Regions from separate parts of the Paenibacillus sp. FSL R10-2796 genome, predicted to be linked through region 2. Evidence: riboswitches for the same ligand, from Rfam matches in the RefSeq annotation. Region 2 holds a riboswitch; each other region holds the start of a gene.
The links. A riboswitch is a leader RNA that binds a small molecule or an ion and turns the genes downstream of it on or off. The one in region 2 is predicted to bind cyclic di-GMP.
Positions count from the first base shown of each region.

Region 1 (4,274 bases), 3.6 Mb from region 2:
TAGTCTCCTGATAGATTCGTGAAGTGGTTGAGACCACTGTTGATATTTTCCTTCATGGTTAGCCTCCTAGTTTAGGTTCAAAGTACGGTGTGCAGTCGGAGGGACTTCATCACGGTCTGTTAGTAGTTCAATAACGGCAACATGGTTTAGAGCTACCGCATCTTTAATTGCAGCTGTGAATTCATCCGCAGTCTCACATTTGTAGCCTTTAGCACCTAGAGATTCAGCGAATTTTACGGCGTCCATTGGTACTTCATATAGAGTTCCATCGATACGACCTGTGGTTTTCTCCATACCCTTAAGAGCCATATCTAGTTGCTTATTATTGACCACGATAAAGATGACAGGGATATCTTTGCAGACAGCGGTGTTAATCTCAGCGCCGAGCATCATGAAACAACCATCACCTGTAATGCAGAGGACAGTTTCTTCAGGAGCAGCAACTTTTGCACCAATAGCCATGCCGATCGAATTACCCATGCAAGCAAAATACGCATCAAAAACAAAGCTGCCCGGTTTCTTAACCTTGTACCATTTTGCAGCGTGGAATCCATGACTTCCATCATCAACGAAAATTGAATTATTATAAGGGATCAAATCACTTAAAGTGCTCATTACCGAAGCAAGGGAAAGATTCTTGAGGGTTGGAAGCTCTTCTGAATAATCCGCATCGGCCAAAGCCTCACGTTTGGTGATTGTGCTTGGGTCAATATGATTTAGGCAGTGCACCAAATTATCGCGCAGGTCCCCAGTGACCGGTATCGTTTTGGACAATAGTATTTTTCCGACAAAGGTTGGATCAATATCAAATTGAATTAAAGTTGCTGGATGATTCTCCCGTTTAAGATTACAGATGGTCATATCACTTAAACGTGATCCAAGCACTATAAATAAATCGCTTTTATTCAATAAATCGTCCCCGTGGGTCGAACCGCCAACGCCAATAGGACCATGATAGAGTGGGTGATCCCAGACTATAGCCCCTTTTCCACCAGGAGATGTTACTACAGGAATATTAAATGTTTCTGCGAGTTGAACAAGCTCTTTATGTGCTCCGGAGCGGTTAATTCCTTTACCCGCAATAATCAAAGGATTCTTAGCAGCTTGAATAGCATCGATGACTCTATCGATATTAGCTTGACTAATTAGAGACTCTCTTTCTGGGATTACTATATTGCATTCTTCCAATACTTCAGTTTGTACATCAAAAGGAATACAAAGATGAACAGGACCCCGTTTGGTCAGGGCCACAGAAATCGCATGATTAAAAATAGTACCAAAGTGATCCCCACGTTCAACCAATTTACTGAACAAGGTGGCAGGTCTGAACATATCAGCTAAATCAGCCAGAAAAGAGGTGGAGTCCTGACATTGAGGAATTCCAAGCTCTGTAATGGATTGGTGGCCGGTAATAAATAGGACAGGTAGGTTGTTAGCTTTCGCATGTGCTGCTGCTGTAAGCAGGTTAGTTCCCCCAGGACCCGAAGTACCAAATGCTACGCCTAGGTTACCCGTTTTCAGCGCATACCCTGCTGCTTCGAATCCGGAGCTTGCTTCATGTCTGCCGGGAATAAATTCAATACCGTAATCCACCATCTTTAGAACAATTGGACAAATGGATTTGCCAATGATCCCAAAAGAATGGGTGACTCCAAGGTTACGTAGTGCTTCCGCCATGTAATCTGCGACTGTCTTCAAAAGAAACACCTCACAAGTTTTTTGATATATATTAGTTATTAATCTACCGAATAGATACGATAGATCAATATACTCAAAAAGTAAAAACCTGTGCTCTATAGTAAGCACAGGTTGGTGGCATAAGGCGCCGCTAAGACTGAACAATAGTTCAGCCGTCCTGGTTCCTCTGCAACCTGGCAATCATGGCCTCAAACGAAAAAATGAGGCTGTAGATCCATGGTTTTGCGTCATCCTCTTTCGAGGATTTTGCCAATATTAATTTATAGTTGATAAGAATAATTTTACTTTACAATATATTCCTCATTAATTTTTGTCAACATAATCCGCTAAAAAAACTCGAAATTTGACGAAAGTCTTGTCCAAGAGATGAAGTTTTGCCTCGCGAAAAAAACTGCCACCTAAGACTCAGCTTAGGTGGCAGTTGATAGTTTTGAACTAGAATTTAAAGATATGAATGGTTTTTTGCAGATTAAATACGGCCTGGGTCATTTTTTCCGTTTCTTCTGCAACAGACTGCAGGGCATTAATCTGTTCATTCATAGCCGCCGATACCTCTTCCGTGCCAGCAGCAGTTTCTTCGGTGATAGCTGAGATATTCTCAATTGCACTGGAAATTTTCAAGGCACTTTCTAGCATAAGATCACTCTCCGCAGAGAATGAAGAGATTTGCTCGGTAATGTACTGCACGCTTTGTACAATTTGTGCGAAAATATGGGCAGATTGAGTGATCATTTCATTCTGAACCTGCACAACCTCTTCATTGATGGCAATATTATCGATGGCTTGTTTAATATCTGACTCAATGCTGCGGACCAAGCCGAATACTTCTTTTGTGGATGCCGTAGATTCTTCAGCAAGCTTGCGGACCTCTTGAGCTACAACGGCAAAACCCCGACCATGCTCTCCGGCACGAGCAGCTTCGATGGAGGCATTCAGTGACAGCAGGTTGGTCTGCTCAGCGATCTCTGTGATGGTCTTGGTGATCATCGTAATCCCGCGGGCATTTTGTGAGAGAGCTTCAATAGTATCAGCCACTTTTTGTGTAGCCTCTATGTTTTTACGCATGCCTTCAGCCTGTGTATCTACGGATTGGCGCCCTTGCTCAACAAGTTCTAAGGTATGTATTGAACGTCTGTTCATTTCTTTGGTGGAGTTCGTATAATTGGATACTTTGGTCTCAATGTCTTTAATGGATTCTGTCATATCAGCGATATCCGTAGATATTTCATTTGCACCAAGAGCGAGCTCAGTAGAAGAAGAGGCTACTTGTGCCATGACAATTTTCAGGTTCTGGTTCTTATCTTCGATTCCGCGGCTTGCATCCATAACTTGACGGGTGATCTGCGATGCATCGGTCAGAATCTTCTTGAGCTTATCAATCATTGTGTTAAAGGAGCGGCTTACGTCACCCATTGAGCCATTTTCGTCCGCTCTGCTAGTGAAATCGCCCTTCGAAATACTGTGAGATACATTAGCAATATCATCAAAAGATGATGTAAGCGTTCTCTCCACGAAGCGAGCAACAGGTAAAGTCAGACCTGCAAGAACAACTACTAGTATAATTCCTACGAGAAATTGACCTAGAATCATTAACGTAACTAAGACAGGAATAGCAAACAGTGCGGCAACGAGGTAACATCCGGCAACAATTCTTTGTTTTAACGGAAGTTTGTGCATCCAGCTCATTGGTAAAATGTCCCCCTTATTAAATTTTATGTAATGGTGTTATTATAGGGGATTTATAGGTCATTGGTCTATAGAGAAGTGTCATAAATCTTCTTTAAGTAGTAGATATTTAGAATTCATGTCAAAATTCCTCATATATTGTGGAAATTGTTTTAATAGCAGACTTTACCATCCCTACTAGTTCGATAGGAGCTAAAACAATAACTGAAGGAGAGAAAGAGAGTACGATACGACAGGCAGATTCTATAGCATTAAATTCGGCCTCCACGTTCATCCACCCAGTATTAGCAGAGGGTTCTACTAAAGTTATAGTTACATATCTTTCACGTTGTAATTCTTTAAGAATAGACTCATTCACCTTTAAGTTCACTACATATTTTGGCAGTGCTGCTTTAAAAGCTAAAGTCGATTGTTCCCAGTAGCTTTTTAAATCAAAAGCCTCAGGTCTGACAAATGATTCATAAGTTGCGTCAGCTTGTATTAATCTCGACACGCGAAAAGTCCGCATTTCACCCACGGTTCGTGCCACTACATACCAAACTCCACGTTTTGCGACTAACCCGAGAGGTTCAATGAAACGCTCCTTCATCTCGTCATTCCGTGGGTAAGTGATCTTCACTTTACGGTCTTCCCAAACAGCTTCCTGCAGGACAGATAGGAACGGATATGTCTCGTCGGAAGGGTGCCAGCTGGCACCATCTATATGAATGCGCTGGCTCAGGTAACTGGCTGGATTATTCGGCCTGGATGGGGAAGCAGCCTCCAGCTTAAGCACGGCAGAAGAGAAGTCGTTTTGTATACCCAGATCTTTTAAGATTGAGGAGTCTGCGGACAGCAGCAGAGTTGCAATCTCTGAGGGCTTCATACCCGTTAAGGAGGTCCGGTATCCT
Region 1 covers NZ_CP150178.1:4,912,011-4,916,284, reverse strand. The annotation lists gene NST58_RS22335 (carboxymuconolactone decarboxylase family protein) at 1-56, opposite strand, end outside; gene NST58_RS22330 (thiamine pyrophosphate-binding protein) at 67-1,707, opposite strand; cyclic di-GMP riboswitch class I at 1,863-1,959, opposite strand; gene NST58_RS22325 (HAMP domain-containing methyl-accepting chemotaxis protein) at 2,134-3,384, opposite strand; gene NST58_RS22320 (YafY family protein) at 3,506-4,274, opposite strand, start outside.
Region 1: it holds a riboswitch for cyclic di-GMP, as region 2 does, so the genes downstream of both, NST58_RS22330 (thiamine pyrophosphate-binding protein) here and NST58_RS05340 (glycosyl hydrolase) in region 2, are expected to answer to the same signal.

Region 2 (4,274 bases):
ACTATAAATGAGTCTTTCATAAAGCTTTTAATTGACTGTAGCGTATTATTTTCTGTCAGTAATTTTCCCCAGGTCATCATATAGACCCATTTATTTTGTTTCTCAGTTAATACATCCGGGTTCGGCAGTTGCCCACTCTCCCCGATTCCGATAGGTTTACCCTCGGCCAATGCGAGCAGATCCTCATAGTAGGACTGTTTATAATCGTTATTGTAGATATCCGCAGCCAGAACATCGAGTTTATCCCCACCGGGATAATATGCAGCATATGGATCTGACCATTCATTCGGTGCATTTGGATTCCACACCCACAGTAGATTATTTAGCTTGTGTGTGTTTACAAAACGATCATAGACAATACTCCACAGCTCTGAAAAATTGTCCTTTTTCCCCCACCAAAACCAACCACCATTCATTTCATGGTAAGGTCGCCATAAGACCGGCACTCCGGCATCACGCAGCTGACCCAAATATCCAGCAACCTCGTCTAGATCTGAAATTAGCCTCTTATACTGAGCTGTCCCAGGTGTAACATAAGCATTAAATTTCTCTTGACTGAGACTTCTGTTTACATTGGACCATTCTGGTGAGGTTCCCGGTAAGCTCTGATGGAAGGTCATGGCTACAATGCCACCCTCCTGATGCCATTCAATTGCACTGTCTATAACAGCTTGCCGCTGTTCTGCGATCGTCCCTTCGGATTGATTATTAATCGCCCCTAATTCATAACCATGTAGAACGGCATTTTGTCCCGAAGTATTCTTCAGCTTATGAACCAGTTCATCTGGACTTTCTAGATAATCATGCTGGCCGGACAAGATCCCTTTGCCACGTAGATTCACCAAATTACTCAGCAGTTGCTTGGCTTCTTCAGAAGCCGAAGGATTGCTTGGTATAGCCGGAGGTAGAGAGGAAGAAACACTCATAGCCTTCGGAAGACTTTTAACCTCTCCCCAAGGCAGCAAGGAAAAAATAATAAACACCGGTAACATAGTAAACAACAATCTGTTTTTCTTATAATATTTACGCAAATAAATCCTCCTTTCGGTAGCTGTACTGCCTCCACAGGTGTTAAAAACATACCTGTTATCGGACAATCGTCTTCTGACCTAATGAGGACTATAGCTTAGTAGCTCTGCAATAACGCAGAGCCACTAAGGATCGACCTTTAATTTTCATCAATCAGGAGACATCCGGAAGAAAAAGTGCACTTGCTGGAACTGTCTCTTTAGCTTGACTAGCACTTTCCCACATCAAGCGGACTCTCGCATCGCCTTCATTCTCGTAATACTCCACCTTGATATCATATAGCTGGCCAGCCTTCAGCGTTATAGTGCCCTTACGCTCAGTACCACTTTGCTTAGTCCAACTATCAATCACGGATTCCCCATTCACCCAGACACGGATACCATCATCTGAGGTAGTGTAAAATGTATATTGCTCATTATATAATGGCTTAATTTTACCGCTCCAACGTATGGAGAACCGATCAATCCCGAGGGCGGCATCCGGGGAGCCTTGCCGCCAATTGAAATCGATTATTGCATCAGTTCTGTTAAGAGTTGCTGCTCCCGACAATTGCATGTTGTTGTAATACTCTCCTGCAAGCCCCTTCGCGAGAGGAATTGCTGCCTCCCCCTCTTCTTCAGAAGGTGCCGGCGCTGGTGCGGCGCTAGGTGTCGGTGCCAGACCAGTATTTAATTTATCTCTGGTCAGGGTATAGTTGCTATTCATAAATGTTTTGATTGTGTCTGCACTGTTATTCTCGTAAAGCATTTTTCCCCAGCTCATCATATACGTCCATTTACTTTGCGATTGCTGAAGCTTCTCCAGATTAGGCATTTCACCATTTTCCCCGATCGCAATCGGTTTGCCTGCGGCTAGACTCAATAAGCTGTCATAGTATTTTTGCTGGTAATCATTTTCGTATATATCTGCTGCCAGAATATCTACTTTATCAGCACCTGGATAAGTTAGCGCATAAGGATCTGACCAAACATTGGGAGCATTCGGACTCCATACCCATAACAAATTATTTAATTTATGAACGTTAACAAAACGGTCATACATAATATTCCATAGTGTAGAAAAGTTATTTTTCTTCCCCCACCAGAACCAGTTCCCGTTCATTTCATGATAGGGTCTCCAAAGCACCGGAACGTTGGCATCGCGCAAGCTTTTTAAAGAGACGGCCACCTTATCAAGCTCAGCGATCAGATTGTTATATTGCTTGGTACCCGGTGTAACGTAACTATCGAACTCACTCTGGCTAAGTGTTTTTTTCACATTATCCCAGTCATAAGAGGTGCCCGGCAGGTTAGCATGAAAAGTCATAGCTACGATCCCGCCCGCTTTATTCCAGTTGATGGCGCTGTTCACCACATTTTGACGTTGCCAAGCCATCGTTGCTTCGGACTGGCCACTGATCGCACCCATTTCATAACCGTGAAGAGCCGCATATTGTCCGCTGGTTCCCTTCAGCATATTGTTAATTTCATCTGGACTTTCTAAATAGTCATGTTGACCAGCAATAATGCCTTTTCCTGAGATCGAGTAAAAATAGTTAAGCAGCTTTACGGCTTCAGGTGAGGCACCTGGGGTAACCGGCGTTCCAGAATTTGAAGCAGCTATGACAATAGACGGCGAAATTCCAACAGCCAGCGGAAGTGCAGTCAGAAACAGGACGAGTGACAGAAATGCACCAAACAATCGATACGTACGGTAAGCTTTCAAAATAATCTCCCTTTCGGTAGCCAGGCTGCCACTCTTTCGAAGGCCCTATAGCTTTGCGTCCCTACCTTTCGATAGGTTTGCCTTTTCAATTTAAGAGAAATAATCTCTCTTACCGTAAGTATCGACGACAATTAATGATCTATTTAGTGTTTTTATGACTTTTTTTGATAATTGAGTCAATTTACCTGTTTCAAGAAATTTTGAATTGGTTAAATAGATAGGTTAGACCTATGAAATGAATTGTTGTAGTTCTATATCATTCCAGTCTAAAGTAATACGTATGTTATCTTCTTCTACTAATTCAGACCCCGTCTGTACCTCTATAAACTCAACATCCGTCAAAGCAAGGATCGCGTGCTTCGTTCCTTCCGGTATACGTACCACGTCCCCAGCCTTCACATTATGTTTTTTCTCATTCAGCACAATACTTGCTTCGCCGCTGACGATTGTCCAAATTTCACTACGCTTGCGATGTAATTGATAGCTGATATTATTCCCCTCGGATATAAAAATCCGTTTGGTCAGCACTTCATTGCCTTCATCATATTTCACATAATCAATAACTTTGTAATGGCCCCAACGGCGTTCCTCGTACATCGGTCTTTGTTCAAAGGTCTTCAGCACTTCTTTAATCCGTGGGCTCTCAGCTTTATGGGTAACTAGAATTCCATCCGGGCTAGCCGCAATGATCAGATCCTTCGCACCAATTACCGTTATCGGAATGTCCAGCTCATTAATCAAGCAAGTCCCCTCAGAATCCGCCGTCACAAAACCTTTTCCTACATGCTTGCTGCTCATTTCCTCTGTCAGCGTATTCCACGTTCCAAGATCCTTCCAGAATCCATCATACGGCTGCACCACAATATGTTCTTCTTTCTCCACCACTTCATAATCAAAGCTGATGGAAGACAATAGCTTATACTGCTTCTGCAATTCTTCATATCCTAAAGGCAACCCTTTACGCTGCAAAATATCTAACAAGTACCCTAAGCGGAAGGCAAACACGCCGCAATTCCACAAGGCATTTTGTTCGATGAGCTGTTCTGCTTGTATGCGGTCTGGTTTCTCTTGAAAGTGACTCACCTTCATAAAACCATTTTCCCCCGCCTCTTCGGTGGTAGGAATAATATATCCGTATTTCTCTGAGGCATGTTCAGGAACAACACCCATTAGAGCCAGATTTGCTCCACTTTCCAGCATGGTCTCCTCAAGCATAGCTATGGTATCGAAAAAGGATGCTTCTACATAAGGGTCAACAGGCAATATTGCTACCGTCTCCGCTGGAGAAACACCTGCCACTGAATAAAGATAGGTAGCTGTTAAGGCGATAGCCGGAAAAGTATCCCGACGCTCCGGTTCAACGATAATCGGCACATGACTTCCCAGTTGGCTTTGTATCATTTCTACTTGGCCGCGGCCGGTGGCCAGATAAGATGATTCTGCCATCCCTGCTTCCTCCAACTGTCTCCAGACACGTTGTACCATGGATTCTGGTTCACCTTGAGGGCTTTCAAGTACCTTTAGAAATTGCTTTGAACGTG
Region 2 covers NZ_CP150178.1:1,208,854-1,213,127, reverse strand. The annotation lists gene NST58_RS05345 (glycosyl hydrolase) at 1-1,031, opposite strand, end outside; gene NST58_RS05340 (glycosyl hydrolase) at 1,183-2,733, opposite strand; cyclic di-GMP riboswitch class I at 2,746-2,825, opposite strand; gene NST58_RS05335 (sugar phosphate nucleotidyltransferase) at 2,962-4,274, opposite strand, start outside.

Region 3 (4,274 bases), 720 kb from region 2:
TGCCTTCCTTCATAGTATCGTACGCACGCTGCAATACGCTTTCTGCTTCAGCATTCATCCTTTGTACGTCTTCGGCGGTAAGAACCTTTTCGTTTTTCAGTCTCTCTGCATAGACCTTGTAGACGGTTGGATGATTGCGAACCTTACCGTAGACAATAGGTTGTGTGGTTTCAGGATCATCCATTTCGTTGTGACCATGACGGCGGTAGCCGATGAGATCAATTACGAAATCTTTTTTGAATTGATGGCGGTATGCGCTAGCTAAACGTACAGCTGCTACGCAGGCTTCTGGGTCATCAGCGTTGACATGGACTATTGGGATTTCATACCCTTTGGCGATGTCACTCGCATAATGCGTAGAACGGGAATCTTCACTTTCAGTCGTAAAACCAATTCGGTTATTAACAATGATATGGATCGTCCCACCATTTTGATAACCTTGAAGTTTGCCGATATTAAGCGTTTCTGCAACAATTCCTTCACCTGGAAAAGCAGCATCGCCATGCATCAGCACCGCCATAGCTTTACTGGTATCAATCTTCGGCAGTCCTGCAGTGCTCCGATCTTCTTGTGCGGCACGAGTGAAACCTTCCACAACAGGATTGACGAATTCCAAGTGACTTGGGTTATTCGCTAGTGTTATTCTTGTGCGTACGGTTTCTCCTTCACGGACAGCACGGTCTGCACCGAGATGGTATTTCACATCACCTGTCCAACCATAGTTAATGCCTGTGGAGCCTTCGGAAGGGAAAAGCTCCTTGTTCGGAGAATGATGAAACTCTGAAAATATGATATCATAAGGTTTGCCCAAAATATGTGCAAGAACGTTGAGGCGGCCGCGATGCGCCATGCCCATCAAAATATGCTCCGCACCGTCATGTGCAGCAGCACGTACGATTTCATCTAACATCGGCACAAGAGCATCATTGCCTTCAAGACTGAAACGCTTCTGACCTACAAAAGTCTTGTGGAGGAAGGTTTCAAATTGCTCTACCTGAATCAGGCGGTTCAGGAGCTCTTTGCGTTCTGTATTATTTAGGGGTGCTGGTGAGCTGGTGGATTCTGCCTGCCTATTTAGCCATTGCAGTTCTTTTTCTTCATGCACATGCCCGAATTCATAGGCGATAGTCTTGGTGTATGCCTGACGCATACGTTGCACGGCATCCCATCCGGTATGCACATCATTCGGCGCATTTTCCCATATAAGCGTGGCAGGCAGTGCGATCAGGTCTTCGCGGGTCAGCCCATAGGTTTCAAGCTCAAGATATTTTGCCATGGGATTCTGATCGCGTACCAGCGGATCAATTTCAGCGGCCATATGGCCATATATACGAATATTGGCGATTAGCTTGGAAGCTCTTACTGCTTTTCTAAGCCATTCGGTGTCTCCCGAGATGCGCGGCTGAGGAGCCGGTTCGCTATCCGGAGTTAGGGGAGGAGGTCCCGAATTTGTAAAAAGCTCGCGATAATTATTTTCTACGGTGGAGGGATCTTTCACAAACTGTTCATATCTTTCTTGAATGTAGCCTAAATTGGGTCCGTAATACTTACTCCAAATGGATTCGTTATAGGGCTCTTTGGCTGCCATGAATACATCCTCCTTAACGGATGAACTCCATACGTGACATTTTGTGTCAACGCTTACTGGAGCTGTGATGATTGCGGTTTCATTTCTCATCTTATTGTGCTACTTTCGGCCACTGTAATCAATTCATTCTTTCGTCCAATACGTTCGCAAAATGGTATGGGTTAGCTTGTTCTAATGAAAAGAAGGGTGTTTCTTCTCATTACCCATTCTAAAGGCCTATTAAAATGATTCTATTATCCTTATTTTTAACTATTAGGTCAGTAAATATTTATTTTGCTAGTACAATTTATTTTATGTAACGGACGAGTATCGTGATAATCGGACAAGATCTTTGAAAAAAAATCTTTTATTTTTCGTTTTTAAAATAGAAAGTAACCAGGAATCGACACACTTTTCCGCTTTCTTTTTGTATAATGTTATTGCAGATAGTAATTTTATAGTTTTTTAAGTAGATCCTTTCGTGAAAAGGGTCCAGTAAAAGGTAAACTTGCCGAAAGGCAGGGGCACAAAGTCGCGGGTCTAAGGTAGAGATACTATGACAGCCGGATTGCCTGGGGACGTAAAATCTTAGGGGGAGATTTTTTGGAAAAGTCCAACCAGGGTAGCAACAGAGAACAGCAGTTTATTGATCTGGATCAAGAGTGGGTACATTTATTATTAGCAGCTAAGAAGGCTGGCATTAAGGCAGATGAAATCCGCCAGTTCTTTCATGAGAAAACTGTGCAGATCGTGCAGTAATACATTAGAGGGGTTACATATCGAAAAAGGGCACAGCGGTTCTTCGCTGTGTCCTTTTTCGGTATGATTTAGTAGAAGAGAGGATCGTACCAGATTAGTAGGAAGTATTAATCCTTTTGATCGAGCTTCCATTTCTGATAGTCCAGAAATTCTTTGAATTCGCGTTTGCTAATGCCTGAGTCCATAGCTTCCTGCACCAATCGGAACCATTCCGAATCTAAATGTGATTCCTCTGCATCATTGGGTTCTCCATAGAGTAGGGCATGAATGGATACCTGAAGCGCGTCAGCGATTTTTTCGATAAACTGGATGGATGGATTGGATTGGATGTTTCTCTCCACGTTGCTAAGATACGACTTAGCCACATCTGCTCTGTCCGCAAGCTCAGATAGGGAGAAACCCTTGTCTAGGCGGAGCTGCTGGATACGTTGGCCCATATTCTGTGGCACTATGCTGACGCCCCTCCGTAATTTTTGTTATTAGTATAGCAAATATCAATAAATCGGACAAAGTTTATTGTAAAGAGAAGAGCAGCAATCTGCTTATCCGTGGCCGGATTCAGGATCTGCTGCTCTTCGAGTATTTTATTAAATTACTTTATTGATCTTAGTAGTCTTTTTTCGCACCTTGTTTAGCTACGAAATCCCAAGTCAGTGTTAAGCTATCGCCTTGGAAAATATTTTGATCTTGGTTATTTTCCACAAATTCGAATTGGACGGAGAAGCTGTCGTTGGTACCGGCTTTAATACCGGATGCTTCGGTAAAGAGTTGATCCCAACCTGTATTTTTTACGAGATCCGGATGCTGACTTTTTAAAGCAGCAAGTGTAGTCTCATAAACTACATTTTCAGGAGAGACGATAGGTACTCCTTTATCATTATTTCTAAGGAATTTAACTTTAATGAACTCGGCTAAATCCAGGTAGTTATCTCCTTTAGCATCCGTGATTTGAGTCGATGTATTCAGAATAATAGATCCGATATCGAGCGAACCATCGTTTTTCAATTTGAAGGATTTAGTTACCGTATCACCTGGTTTCAGGTTAGGAATATTAACGATGACAGAAGGGTCGGAGTTCAGATCGAGCGTGCCCGCTGCGAATGTAGCTGTGCTTTGCGCAGTGTCGCTAAAGTATGCGAAGGTTCCTCCGCCGATTAATGATAAACCCAGTGCTGCAGATGCTACGCCAAGACCCAATGTTTTCTTGATACCCATAATAAAATTCCTCCTCAAATTTGTGTTTGAATTTTTTATAAAATTTATATATTGTATCTTCCGGTTCGTAAGCGGAAGTGGACAATCAACTTAGGGCTGTGTTTCTGTTGGGGGCGGCGACGCTGGCAGTAGGGCAGCATTTTTCTTTTCTAATGCAGCTACAGCCTTCCAAGAGGTATACAGAGCATAGAGCAGAAGCATCAAGCCAGGCACGATCATGAGGACTACACTTCCAGCTTTGGAAACCGCGAAATTCATAGCGTAACCGACATAGGGTACAGTGACCCCGGTATACTGAGCTACAACATTCACAGAACTGGTAGGGTTCATGTCGGGCGCGTCGTTGTTATCGCCTTTAGTGCGATAAACAGCTTCACCAGTAGCGTTATTGACGGTCGCTTCTACAATCCGGTGAGTAATGAGCAGATTATCTTCATTCCTAAAGGTGATGACATCGCCTGGTTTGAAACGATTCATATCCCCTCCGGGTTTTAATGCGACAATTGAGCCTGTCTGAATTCCTGGTTCCATCGATCCTGAGAGTACGGTTTTGATCTCATATCCGAAGAAAGCAGGTTCACCGCCGGAGGCCTTGGATAACACTACGGCTGCCACCAGCAGAATAAAGATCACAAGCATTAAGCTCGATAGGGTATTATTGATAATTTTTTTAATTCGCATCTTATTCTCCACCTTTCTCAGGTTGAGGGTCCGAAGGAGCTTGGGTTGCTAC
Region 3 covers NZ_CP150178.1:493,069-497,342, forward strand. The annotation lists gene NST58_RS02360 (2-oxoglutarate dehydrogenase E1 component) at 1-1,588, opposite strand, end outside; cyclic di-GMP riboswitch class I at 2,059-2,143, shown strand; gene NST58_RS02365 (anti-repressor SinI family protein) at 2,171-2,326, shown strand; gene NST58_RS02370 (helix-turn-helix domain-containing protein) at 2,434-2,763, opposite strand; gene NST58_RS02375 (TasA family protein) at 2,933-3,541, opposite strand; gene NST58_RS02380 (signal peptidase I) at 3,632-4,222, opposite strand; gene NST58_RS02385 (hypothetical protein) at 4,224-4,274, opposite strand, start outside.
Region 3: it holds a riboswitch for cyclic di-GMP, as region 2 does, so the genes downstream of both, NST58_RS02365 (anti-repressor SinI family protein) here and NST58_RS05340 (glycosyl hydrolase) in region 2, are expected to answer to the same signal.